3 regions of the Streptomyces sp. WMMB 714 genome follow, and region 3 is predicted to be linked to each of the others. Evidence: riboswitches for the same ligand, from Rfam matches in the RefSeq annotation. Region 3 holds a riboswitch; each other region holds the start of a gene.

Region 1 (4,191 bases), on a different contig from region 3:
CCGCCGGCGGCCGTGTAGGCGTCCAGCACGTCGCGGGAGGCGGCTTCGCCGGCCGTCCAGCCGAAGACGTTGCCGCCGAGACACAGCGGGGAGACGGAGAGGCCGCCGAGTGGGCGGCGCCGGGAGACGCCGGACGCCTGCGTACTCGCGGCTGCTCGGGCGTGCGCTCCGGAGCTGCCGCCGGTGCGGGCTCCGGGGTGGCTTCCCGCGTTCGGGGCGGATTCGCCGTTGCCAGGCTCGGCGTTGTCACGTTCGGCGTTGTCATGCTCGGCGTTGTCAGGCATGACCTCGACCGTAGCGCCGCCGCGCGGCCGCCCGCCCCGCACGGAGGCATGTGGCGGGAAAAGACCGACGACCCTGGTGTCGGGGGGTGGTCCACCAGGGCCGCCGGGGTATGTGAGGGGTTCGGAAGCCCCCGTCCGCCGCCGCCTCGTCCCCTCCTTGCTGCATGCCGGGGGGGCAGGGGCGAATCGTGCGTCGATCCAGCGCACCCCGGCGGTGCGAGGCGGCGGCGGCGCGGATGGTCTTCGGGACGGTACGCCCGGCGGAGCCGGAACGGAACCGGTGGAACCGGGGACGCCCGCCGTCACCTTGCGGGGCGGTCCACGGGTCCCGGGCCGGAGAGCGCGCCAGGTGCGTACGCCGGATGCGTCCGGTACGTCACGCGCCGGACGCCGCCTCCAGTACGTCGCGTAAGGCCGCCGCGGTCCGCGACCGGCCCGGCGGGAGGGCCCCCTGCCCGGCAGGGGGCGGGCAGGGCAGCCCGGCAGCGCTCCGCGGAGGAAGCAGCGGATGCGCCGCGTGAGCCGTCCGGGCCTGTGTCATCGCAGCACCGACCGTCAGATGCTGAGGCCCTTGCCCCTCAGCCAGGACAGCGGATCGATCGGGGAACCGCCCCCGGGCCGTACCTCCATGTGGAGGTGGGCGCCGGTGACGTTGCCGGTGGCGCCGACGCGTCCGATGGTGTCGCCGGCGGCGACCTTCTCGCCCGCCGAGACGCTCACGGACGACTGGTGGGCGAACCACACCTCGGTGCCGTCGTTGAGTTCGAGGATCGTGCGGTAGCCGTACGAGCCGGCCCAGCCGGCCTCCTTGATGGTGCCCGAGCCGACGGCCTTGATGGGCGTACCGGTGGAGGCGGCGAAGTCCTGGCCCGTGTGGTCGTTGCTCCACAGGCTGCCCGACTCGCCGAAGCTGGAGGTGAGTTGGGAGCCGGAGACGGGAAGAGCGAAGCTCTTGGCCAGCTTGGCGAGGCGGGCCTTCTCGGCCTTGCGCTTCTTCTCCGCCTCGGCCTTGGCCGCCTTGGCCTCGGCGGCCGCCGTGGCCTTCTTCGCCGCCGCTTCACGTGCGGAGGCGTCCGCCTGTGCCTGGGCCTGCTGTGCCTGGGCGAGGATGCGGGAGCGCAGTGCCTCGCCGGCGTCCGTACGGCCGGCCTTGGCGTCGTCCTCGGTGACCGCCGCCTGCGTCAGCGGCGAGCCCGCCACGGTCTCGTCGGAGTCTCCGCCGAAGAGGCTCGCGGCGGAGTCGGTGGCGGCGGAGACGTCCTGCATGGAGATGGCCGGCGGCCTCTCCTGCGCGGTGGCGATGCCGCCGGCGCCGACCGCCGCGATCATGCCCACGCCGAGGACCGCGCCGCTGCGGGCCATGCTGCCGCCGCGCTGCTTGACGACCTTGTGGCGCCCGCGGACGGGGCGCACCGAATCGGCGGTGGGGTTCCACTCCTCGCGGGGAGGCTCTTCGTCGTCACGGGCGGCGAAGAGGGAGGCCGGGACGGCGCTCGCGTCGAAGCGGGGTGCCGTGTCGCCGGCTGAGCCGCCCTCCGGCGCCCGGGCCTCGTCGGTGACAGCCGGCTGCTCGTACGTCTCGGTCAGCTGCGAGGCGTACGTGTCGAACTGGCCGGTCTGCGCGAGGTCGAACTGGCCGGTGTCGAACTGACCGGTCTGCGCGAGGTCGTACTGGCCGGTCTGCACCGCGTCGAGCTGACCGGTGTCGAACTGACCGGTCCGGACCGCGGCGAACTGACCGGTGTCGAAGTGACCCGTGGCGTACTGGCCGGTGTCGAACTGGCCGCCGTACGTGCCGTAGTCGTGCTGGGCGCCGAAGGAGTCGTGTACGGCGCCGTACGTGCCGGACTCGTCATCGTCCCGGTACGGGCCGTACGTGCCCTCGGGGGCATACCTGTTGGACGCCACGGGGGCGTTCTCCTTTCCTTCCTTCTCGCCTACCGGGTTAGCTGACGGGTTCGGAGCAGGAAGGTCTCCTACGAACTGCCCGCCCATGAACGGGACTTGTCGATTCACCCCATCCTCGCCTGGATGTCCGGCAAGGGTTGGTTCCCCGGTTCCTTTGGTGCATCTGTATCGAGTTGTGGCTCGCGGTGGTGCACTTTCAGGATTCGGCGACGGCGCACGGTGCCGTCTTTCGTGACGGCAGTGACGACCGCGCTGCGTTATCGAACGTTAATAGGCGCGCGGCTCGGATTCCAAGCGCTTCCGGCGGAATTTGTAGCGGCTTGACAGTCACCTACCGGACAGCCATGGCCAATCCAGACACATGCTCACCCGGAGCGGTGCGTGGCGTCGCTGCGAGTGACGGGTGAACCTGCGGTGAAAGACCGTCAGTTGAGGCTCTCGTCCGGAATGCTCCAGCCGCTCTCCTGCCGGGTTCGGGACACCGGCAGCCGGTCCCGGACGGGGGACCGGACCGCCAGCAGCGCCATGTCGTCCACCGACTCCCCGCCCGTGTGCGCTCGTACGTCCTTCAGCAGTGCGTCGAGCAACTCCTCGGGGCCGGGGAAGAAGCGTCCGGCGAGCCGCGCCTCGGGCTCGTAGAAGCGGCCGTGCCGGTCACGCGCCTCTGACAACCCGTCCGTGTACAGCAGCAGTTGGGCGCCGGAGGGGAAGGGCACCTCGTCGGCGCGGTCCGTCCGGCGGGCGAGGTCCGTCATGCCGAGAGGCAGAGCCGGTACGGAGGGCTCGACGTAGCGTGCGCCGCCGTCGGCGAGAAGCAGCGGCGGCGGATGCCCCCGGTTGACGACGCGCACCGACTCCCGTGCGGCGACGGGGATTTCGACGAGGACTGCCGTCGTGAAGCCTTCGTGGCCGTCGATGTCCCCGCGCTGTGCGGCCTCCCGCTCCAAGGCGCGGTCCAGGCGGCGGGCGACGCCCTCGAGGCTCCCCTCCTGCTCGGCGGCCTCCCGGAACGCACCGATCACCAGCACGACGGTGGTGACCGCGGCGGTTCCCTTGCCGCGCACGTCTCCGACGATGAGGCGGACGCCGTACGGCGTGCGCTGCGCCGCGTACAGGTCCCCGCCGATCCGGGCGTCGACTTGTGCGGCACGGTAGCGGGCCGCCAGGTCGAGTCCCCCGAGCCGGGAAGGCGGCGCCGGCAGTACGGCGAGCTGAGCCGCCTCGGCGATGTTGCGGGCCGACGCGAGGGCCGCCCCGCTGCGCCGGAGAAGCCTGTTGACGCCGACGGCGAGCAGGGCCACGACCGCGACGGTCGCCGTCTGGACCAGGACGTCCATGCTGCTGAAGTCCTCATCGTGCGACCGCACCAGCGCGACGCCCACCACAGAGGCGACGCCCGTGAGGACGGTGACGCGGGTCCGGGTGAACGGCGCGGCCACCAGCGGAGCGATGAGGAAGAGCGGCGATCCGGGCAGCCCGCTGTCGAAGACGGTGTTGAGCAGGACGCCGGAGAGGATCAGCAACGGCGGCAGCCAGAACGCCATCCGGCGGACGGCGCGCACCCCGCCCGTGCGCCTCTCCGGGACGGCCCGTCCTCCCCACCTGTCCACCGGGTCGAGGTTCCGCTGCGCGCTCCTCTCGGCCGTCTTCCGCCTCCGCTGCCTGCTCCGTGTCTCCGTCCAGGGCCTCACCGTCCCAATCTGTACGGTCCCGGAGTCCGCGGCCAGCGGAACCCCTCCCTCGGGCGGGCGGGCGGACGGGCGGACGGGCGGACGGGCGGACGGGCGGACGGGGCAGCGCACACCGTCGGGGCCCGGTCCCGGCGGCGCCGGTCGACGCGATTCTCCGACGCGGCTCGGCGGGCCGCGGGACGGTCCGGCAATCCCGACGGCGTCGTTTGCCGGTGCCCCAGAGGGGCACCGGGCGGTATGTCCTATTCACAGAAGCTCCTCGCCTGCGCGACCGCCGTCCGCTCGGTGCTCCCCGACCCGCAGCGGCC
Region 2 (4,191 bases), on a different contig from region 3:
TAGGGCAGGCCGACGCGGATGAAGACCTCCTCGAAGACACGGGACTGTGCGTTGGTGCGGTAGAAGACCGCGACGTCCCCCGCTTTCGCCTCGCCCGCGTCCGTGAGGCGGTCGATCTCGTCGGCGACGAACTGCGCCTCGTCGTGCTCGGTGTCGGAGACGTAGCCGGTGATCCGCTCGCCCGCGCCGGAATCCGTCCACAGGTTCTTGGGACGGCGGTTCTCGTTCCGCTCGATGACGGCGTTGGCGGCGCTGAGGATCGTCTGCGTGGACCGGTAGTTCTGCTCCAGCAGGATCGTCGTCGCGTCCGGGTAGTCCTCCTCGAACTGGAGGATGTTGCGGATCGTCGCTCCGCGGAAGGCGTAGATGGACTGGTCCGCGTCGCCGACGACGCACAGTTCGGCGCGCTCGGGAGCCGGGCCCTCCGCCTCGTGCTCCGGCCCGGCCCCGCCGCCGTCGCCGTCGCCCTCGCCGCTGCGCGCCGTGCCGGCCTCGGCGGCGCCCGTGCCGACGAGTTCGCGCACCAGCGTGTACTGGGCGTGGTTGGTGTCCTGGTACTCGTCCACCAGCACGTGCCGGAAGCGGCGCCGGTAGTGGTCGGCGACGTCGGGGAACGCCTGCAGCAGGTGGACGGTCGTCATGATGATGTCGTCGAAGTCCAGGGCGTTGGCCTCGCGCAGCCGCGCCTGGTACATCGTGTACGCCTCGGCGAGCGTCTTCTCGTAGGCCCCCTCGGCCTGGGCCGCGAAGTCCTCCTCGTCGATCAGCTCGTTCTTGAGGTTGGAGATCTTCGCGCTGAACGCCTTCGGCGGATGCCGCTTCGGGTCCAGCTCCAGGTCCCGGCAGACGAGCGCCATCAGGCGCTTGGAGTCGGCCGCGTCGTAGATCGAGAACGACGAGGTGAAGCCGAGCTTCTTGCTCTCCCTGCGCAGGATGCGCACGCACGCGCTGTGGAACGTCGACACCCACATCGACTGGGCCCTGGGGCCGACGAGCTCCTCGACGCGCTCCTTCATCTCGCCCGCGGCCTTGTTGGTGAAGGTGATGGCGAGGATCTGGCCCGGATGGACACCGCGGGCGGCCAGCAGATACGCGATGCGATGAGTCAGCACGCGGGTCTTGCCGGAGCCGGCGCCTGCGACGATCAGCAGCGGCGAGCCGGTGTGCACCACGGCGTCGCGCTGCGAGGGGTTCATCTCCTCCAGCAGCGCGTCGGCGTCCACGACGGTGCGGCGGGAGCCGCCCCGGTGGTACGAGCCGCCGCCCGCACCGTGACCTCCCCGGCCCTCGAAGGTGCCCGCGAAGAGGTGGTGCGGGACCTCGCCGCCGTGGTCGTCCCCCTCCTCGTCGGGGGGCGGCGGCAGGGGCTCCTCGCCCTGCCCGCCAGGGGGCCCGTCCTGTGCGCGCACCGGGGCGAGGCTGTTCAGGAAGCTGTCGTCGAAGAGGCTGCTCATCGTCGGACGAGTCTAGGCCGTCCCGCTGACAGGGCGGCCGGGGTCCGTCCGGGCCGAGGCCCTGCGCCTGCCTGCGCGGCGGGCCCCCGGGCCAGGACCCTTTCCCACCGCCCGCATTGAATAACGAACAGATATCGGACGTATCACCGATCGGCCTTCACAGCGGCCCCACAACTCCGCTACCGTGCCGTGCCGGACGGCTCGCACCGCTCGCCGGCGAAAGCGCCGGCACGGGCCGTCCCCGCCGAGTCCGGCCGGCTTCACGCCGGAGCCGGGGACCCACCGCGTAGGCGCAGGCCCGCGTACGCACCAGGGGTGAATCGGGACGTACGCGCCGCCGGAAAGCGGGCGCACGGCCCGTAGGGCAGCCTTCCGAACGCCCGAACCCGTCAGCTAACCCGGTAGGCGGCACACGGAAGGAGTTGCCGGCCTTGGCGTCCCATCGCAAGCCGCGCACACGGATACGTCACTCCGCCGCGACGAAGCGCGGAGCGCTCGGCGTCACCACCGCCGCGCTCGCCGCCGTCTCGCTCCTCACGCAGAGCGCGCAGGCGGCCCCGGACGACGGCAAGCCGTCGCTCTCGGAAGTCAAGGAGAAGGTCGACAAGCTCTACCAGCAGGCGGAGAGTTCGACGCAGAAGTACAACGCGGCCAAGGAGAGGACGGACGCCCAGCGGGCCAAGGCGGACAAGTCCCTCGACGAGGCAGCCGAGCGGACCGCGGAGCTGAACGAGGCGCGGCGCACGCTCGGCAACTACGCCACCGCGCAGTATCGTTCCGGCGGCATGTCCGAGACGGCGACGCTGCTCCTCACCGAGGACCCTCAGCAGTTCTTCCAGCAGTCCCACGTCCTGGACCGGATGTCGGGCCGCCAGAAGGAAGCGGTCTCCGACTTCGAGAAGCAGCGGAAGGCGGCGGACCGCGAACGCAAGGCCGCCACGAAGGAACTCTCCTCGCTCACTTCCGCGCAGAAGGAGCTGAAGAAGAACAAGCAGGAGGTCCAGGCGAAGCTCGCCGAGGCCCGCGAGCTGCTGTCGGAGCTGACCGCCGAGCAGAAGGCCCGGATGGCCGCGGCGGAGAAGAAGAAGCAGGAGGCCGCCCGCAAGGCCGCCGAACGCGCGGAGGCGGAGCGCGAGAAGGGCTCCGGCGGCAGCCCGGGGTCGAACGCCTCCCAGGCGGAGAAGGTCATCGGCTTCGCGAAGCAGCAGCTGGGCAAGCCGTACGTCTGGGGCGCGACCGGGCCGAGTTCGTTCGACTGCTCGGGACTGACCGTGGGGGCCTGGAAGGCCGCGGGCGTATCGCTGCCCCGTACGACCTGGGACCAGGTCGAGGTGGGCACCAAGGTCTCCAAGTCCCAGATGCGGCCCGGGGACTTGATCTTCTTCTACGACGACATCAGCCACGTGGGCATCTACGTGGGCAACGGTCAGATGATCCACGCCCCGAAGCCGGGCGCCGAGGTGCGGTACGAGTCGATCGACACGATGCCGTTCCACTCGGCCAACCGTCCCGGCTGACCCGGCTGACCCGGCTGACCCGGAAAACACAGCCCGGGCACAGAGCCGGGCAGGACCGGCCGGCGGCAGACTGAAGTGGTGCGCGGCGGACGCGTTCAGCGCCGCCGCGCACCGCTGTACGTTCAGCCGGCCGGAACCCCGGGCCCCGCGCTCCCGGCCCTCGGCGCCTCCGGCGCAGGACGCTTCAGGCCCAGCGCCTCAGGCCCAGCGCCTCAGGTCCACAGCACCGCGATGAAGATGTTCGCCGTCGTCAGTGCGCCCACCGTGCCGAACAGCGGAGTGGCGACCCTCTCCTCGTCCCGCTTGACGTAGACCAGCCCGAGGATCACGACGAGAAGCGCGAGCTTCACACCGATCTTGAAGTTGTCGACCGGCTCGTCCGCTGCCTGGTTGAGCCCGACCAGCGCCATGCCGGTCACCAGCATGGTGAACGCTCCGTGCAGCATCCCGGGGACGAAGCGCGCCCCGCCCGTGCGCATCGCCTTCATCTGGAAGAAGAAGCCCCCCAGCAGCGCGGCGATGCCGATGATGTGCAGCCCGACGAAGACGTTGATGAGTATGCCCATGCCGGGAGCGTAGCCAAGTGCCCCCGCCCGGCAGGCGCGTGGCCCCGACTCCCCGTCGTCCTGTGACCCGAAGGGTCAACAGTCCGGCCCTGCCAAGGAGTTGGACATGGGGAGAGCCGGTTCCCCGTCTCCGTCCGGGCGCGGGACGAGGCCGGCGGATCGTGTACGGAGTCCGGGCCGAGTTGGCCGGATTCGACGGCGGACCCCATGATCATTTACGTTCTCCCCGCACGTGCCCTCCACGGCGAGCCGCCCGGGCCGCCGCCGGAGCCAGGCCCTTCCCCCGCCGCTCTCCCGTAGCTCTCCCGCGGCTCTCCCGCGGCTCTCCCGCGGCTCTCCTGCGGCAACCCCCCTTCCGCGTACCGTGATTCGGGAGATCCCCGAACCCGCCGGTGGGCATCCTGTGCCGGGCCGGGGGAGATGCCGTGAGGGCCCCGGAAGGCCCGGCGTCCACACCTGCGGCGACCTCACACGGACGGGCTACGAAGCCGCCCCTGCCGCGTGGACAGGCCCTGCCGTAGGGCACAATGCGCCTTTCACGAACGGTGTTTGAGAGGCGGGGTGCGCAGTGGCCGTGGACACGGCACGGGACGGCACGACAGGCAGCGGCAGCACGAGCGGTGAGACCGTCTCCATGCGCAAGTCCACGCCCGC
Region 3 (4,191 bases):
TCCGCGAGCTCGCGCACCGGGCGGCCCACAAGGGAGTCGATCTGACGGTCGCCGCGGCCCACCCCGGTTACGCCGCGACCGAGCTCCAGGTCAGAGGGCCGCAACTGGCCGGGAGCGCGCTGTACGAACGTCTCGCGCGGCTCAGCAACAGGGTCTTCGCCGCCTCCCCCGACCAGGGCGCGGCGCCCTCGCTGTACGCCGCCACCGCGCCGTACGTGCACGGCGACTCCTTCTTCGGACCCCGCATCCTCGGCGTACGCGGCGGCCCCGGGATGTCGTGGCGGGCCTCCTGGGCGCGCAACGACATCGCCGCGGGCCAGCTGTGGGCGGCTTCCGAGCGTCTGACGGGGGTCACCTACCGCGGCCTGTGACTGCCGGGACGGTTCGCGGCGAGACGCACGGCTGACTGCCGGGACGGTTCGCGGCGAGACGCACGGCAAGAGGCAGGCGGGAGGCACCGCCCTTGGTCCGCGGCCGCGCTGTCGGCCATAGTGGCCTGCGTCCGGGATCGAAGCCGCGTGCGGTGTGCCATCGCACAGCTCGCCCCGGACACGCCCCGGGCGAGCACAGTACGTACGCCCTGTCGCACCGCGCGGCCGGCAGCACCCGGCGACACCCGCGTCCGGGCGCAGGGAACGGCGCAGGAGAGGAGGCGAGCGGTGATCCGCGTACTCGTCGTCGACGACGACTTCATGGTCGCCCGGCTGCACAGCGCGCTCGTCGAGCAGGTCTCCGGGTTCGAAGTCGCGGGAGCCGTGCACAGCGGAACCGACGCTCTCGCCGCCGTACGGGAGCTCCGCCCCGATCTGGTGCTGCTGGACATGTACCTGCCCGACCTGCCCGGCCTCCAGGTCCTGCGCGAACTGCGCGGCGGCGCCGACCCCGAGGAGGGGCCAGACGTCCTGGTCGTCACCGCAGCCCGGGACGCCGAGACGGTGCGCGGGGCGAAGCGCGGCGGAGCCGTGCAGTACATCATCAAGCCCTTCGAGGGACAGCTCCTGAAGGAGCGCCTGCGCAGGTACGCCGAGCACCGTGCCGCTCTGGCGACCCTGCACGCGCCGCAACAGGACGACGTGGACAGGCTGTTCGACGAGGGAGCAGGCAGCGGGGCCACGCGGGCGGCCCCCGGCGCACCCGGCGCCGCCGACCCGGACCGCGCTGCCGCGACCGGCAGCGCGGCTCCCGGGCCCTACGGCCACGGGAGCCCGGCAGGCGGGGCCGCCCCCGCCAGGCTTCCCAAGGGCCTGACCGAGCAGACGGCGCGGCTCGTGCGGACGGCCCTGGAGGCCGGCACCCGCGGAGCGGGGGTCTCCGCCTCCGAGTGCGCCGCCCGCAGCGGCCTCTCCCGGGTCAGCGCCCGGCGCTACCTCGAGCACTTCGTCACGGCCGGCACGGCGCGCGTCACCCTCCGGTACGGCACGACGGGTCGGCCCGAACGGCGCTACCACCCCCTGGGGGCGGCGGAACGGGGTTCCGTTTCCGGCTCCGGACGAACGGCGGAGGACAGCGTGATTCCCACCACAGACAATTCGTGAGCAGCGTCACACGAATATCCCGGCCGTACGGGGGCTCTGTTCAATTCCCCAGTTCAGCAAGGCGACTTGGCTGTTCATGCGCCGGTAGGTGCCCTATTCAGTGATCTTTTCCTTCTGAGACATCTGTCTGCTTTCTTGTGGTCGCGAATTCCTTCTGCTTAACGTGCGGTCGCCACCGCGACTCCGGAACGGTGGCCCCGCCGCCGGGACGCCGAATCCTGCCGCCCGGCACGGGCAATCACGCAATCCCGGCGGCAGGAGTGGGGGAACCAGGTAAGTGCCGTACGTGGCTGGTCGCACGTACGGCTAGGGGTGAAGCCGTACGCGAACGCCCCCTCGTGTTCGCGTGGGCCGGGCAACTCCAGCCCGAATCCGACAGCTCACCTCGCAGGCGTAGGAGAGGAACTGCCCTATGTCCGGACGCGGTCGTCACCGTCGTCAGTCCAATCGCCGCATCACGCGGAGAATGTCGCGTGCCTCGCTCGCCATCACCGCGGGCGGCGCCGCGGGTATCGCCCTTCCACTCGTCGGCACGGGCAGCGCCCACGCCGCTTCGGTGAGCACCTGGGACAAGGTCGCCGAGTGCGAGTCGTCGGGCAACTGGTCCATCAACAACGGCAATGGTTTCCACGGTGGCCTGCAGTTCACCCAGAGCACCTGGTCGAGCTACGGCGGCACCAAGTACGCGCCGCGCGCCGACCAGGCGACCAAGGACCAGCAGATCGCCATCGCCGAGAAGGTGCTCGAAGGGCAGGGCCCCAAGGCCTGGCCGCTGTGCGGCCCGAAGGCCGGCCTGACCCAGAACAGCGGGGCCCCGGACATCTCGCCCGACAGCGAGTCCGGTTCGCAGTCCTCGCAGAAGGAACAGCAGAAGCCGAAGCCGAAGCCCGAGAAGGACAAGGCCGAGAAGGACAAGGCCGAGGACGCGTCGGAGTCCGAGCCGCAGGGCTCGCGTTTCCACACCGTCTCCCGCGGTGACACGCTCTACCGGATCGCCACCGACGAGAACGTCGACGGCGGCTGGAAGAAGCTCTACGACGCCAACCGCGAGACCGTCGGCTCCGACCCGGACCTGATCCTGCCCGGCCAGAAGCTGACCCTGAAGGGCGGCGGCAAGGCGAAGCCCTCCGCCGACAAGCCCGCCCAGGACTCCGGCGCCACGGCAAAGAAGTCCAGCGCCACCGAGTCCTCCGCGGAATCCGGCTCCCAGGGCGGCTTCTCCGCTCCCGTGAGCGGCGGCACGAGCACCCCGTACGGGGCGTCCGGCAGCAGCTGGTCCAGCGGCAAGCACACGGGTGTCGACTTCTCGGCCTCCACGGGCACCGGCGTGAAGGCCGTCTCGCCCGGCATCGTCGTACAGGCCGGCTGGGGCGGCTCGTACGGCAACCAGGTCGTCATCAGGCACGACGACGGCAAGTACAGCCAGTACGGGCACCTTTCCTCGGTGTCCGTCCGTGCCGGCGAGGAGGTCTCCGCGGGCGAGCAGATCGGCGCCGTCGGCGCGACCGGCAACGCCACGGGCCCGCACCTGCACTTCGAGGTCCGCAACGGCCCCGCGTACGGCTCGGACGTCGACCCCGTCGGCTACCTGCGCCAGCACGGCGTCGGCCTCTGACGCCACCGGACGCACCCGGAGCGCGGCCGCCGGCGGCACCGCACACCGCAGGGGCGGCACCCGCACGTGTCACGCGTGCGAGTGCCGCCCCTTCGGCCTGTCCGCGCCCCTCCCCCGGGCATCCGCCCGGCCGCACCCGGACGTTCGCCCGGCGCTCCCGGGCGCCCCTCACCCCCGGCGTCAGGGCTGGAAGTGCTCGTCCGCCGCCACCTCGACCTCCAGCACGAGCGGACCGCTTCTGTCCGCCAGCTCCGGCAGCAGCCCCTCCAGTTCGGCCCGGAGCATGGCGTGGTCGCTCACGCGGCGGGCGGGGCAGCCCAGAGCGCGGGCGGCGGCGGCGATGCCGACCTCCTCGAACGCGGGCCAGGGCGCGGAGCGTCCGGCCTTCTCCGCGAGCCGGTCCATGATCGCGTACCTGCCGTTGGCGAGGACGACGAAGAGGACGCCCACCCGGTAGTGCGCGGCCGTCCACAGCGCCTGGATCTGGTAGAGCGACGACCCGTCCCCCACCACCGCCACCACGGGACGCTCGGGCGCTCCCATCCGCACGCCCACGGCGGCCGGCAGCGCGAACCCGAGCGCGCCCATCGCCGCGCTGAGGAAGCCCAGCGGTCGGCGTGCGGGCACGAGCGCGTGCAGGTCCGGCCGGCTCGACGGGGTCTCCTCGACCAGCACCGTCTCCGGCGGAAGCAGCCGGGCCAGCTCGGCGAGGACGTGCGCGGCCCGCAGCGGCCCTCCCTCAGCGGGCGGAGGCGGCGGAGCCGGCCTCTCCCGCCGGGGCCGCCGCCGCTGCGGCGCCCGCCCGGCACCGGCGACGCCCGCGGAGGGCCCGCCGCCCGCAGCGGGCTCTGCCACGCCGTCCGCACCGGCCGCGTCCGCCAGCGCCTCGCAGAACGCGGGCAGCCGGGCGACGACGGCCAGTTCGACCGGGGCCCGGCGCGCCTCCGCCGGGTCGTCCGTGACGAGCGCCAGCCGCGTGCCCGGCCCGGTCAGGGCTCCGCTCTCGTAGGGGTACTGGCGGAACACGGGAGCGCCGACCGT

What was found. Region 3 has a riboswitch for cyclic di-AMP ahead of H181DRAFT_RS06590 (transglycosylase family protein). Riboswitches for the same ligand answer to the same signal wherever they lie in the genome.
Region 1: it holds a riboswitch for cyclic di-AMP, as region 3 does, so the genes downstream of both, H181DRAFT_RS29860 (M23 family metallopeptidase) here and H181DRAFT_RS06590 (transglycosylase family protein) in region 3, are expected to answer to the same signal.
Region 2: it holds a riboswitch for cyclic di-AMP, as region 3 does, so the genes downstream of both, H181DRAFT_RS05355 (C40 family peptidase) here and H181DRAFT_RS06590 (transglycosylase family protein) in region 3, are expected to answer to the same signal.

What each region holds. Positions count from the first base shown of each region.
Region 1 is NZ_FMHJ01000004.1:494,826-499,016, reverse strand. Features, by position in the region: gene H181DRAFT_RS10035 (aldo/keto reductase) at 1-284, opposite strand, end outside; partial or broken gene H181DRAFT_RS29860 (M23 family metallopeptidase) at 840-1,724, opposite strand; cyclic di-AMP (ydaO/yuaA leader) riboswitch at 2,205-2,410, opposite strand; gene H181DRAFT_RS10025 (PP2C family protein-serine/threonine phosphatase) at 2,618-3,802, opposite strand; gene H181DRAFT_RS10020 (Rieske (2Fe-2S) protein) at 4,121-4,191, shown strand, end outside.
Region 2 is NZ_FMHJ01000002.1:593,429-597,619, forward strand. Features, by position in the region: gene pcrA (DNA helicase PcrA) at 1-1,454, opposite strand, end outside; cyclic di-AMP (ydaO/yuaA leader) riboswitch at 1,687-1,878, shown strand; gene H181DRAFT_RS05355 (C40 family peptidase) at 1,886-2,971, shown strand; gene H181DRAFT_RS05360 (hypothetical protein) at 3,184-3,537, opposite strand; gene H181DRAFT_RS05365 (hypothetical protein) at 4,172-4,191, shown strand, end outside.
Region 3 is NZ_FMHJ01000003.1:273,042-277,232, forward strand. Features, by position in the region: gene H181DRAFT_RS06580 (oxidoreductase) at 1-371, shown strand, start outside; gene H181DRAFT_RS06585 (response regulator) at 660-1,535, shown strand; cyclic di-AMP (ydaO/yuaA leader) riboswitch at 1,765-1,942, shown strand; gene H181DRAFT_RS06590 (transglycosylase family protein) at 1,948-3,150, shown strand; gene H181DRAFT_RS06595 (thiamine pyrophosphate-dependent enzyme) at 3,331-4,191, opposite strand, start outside.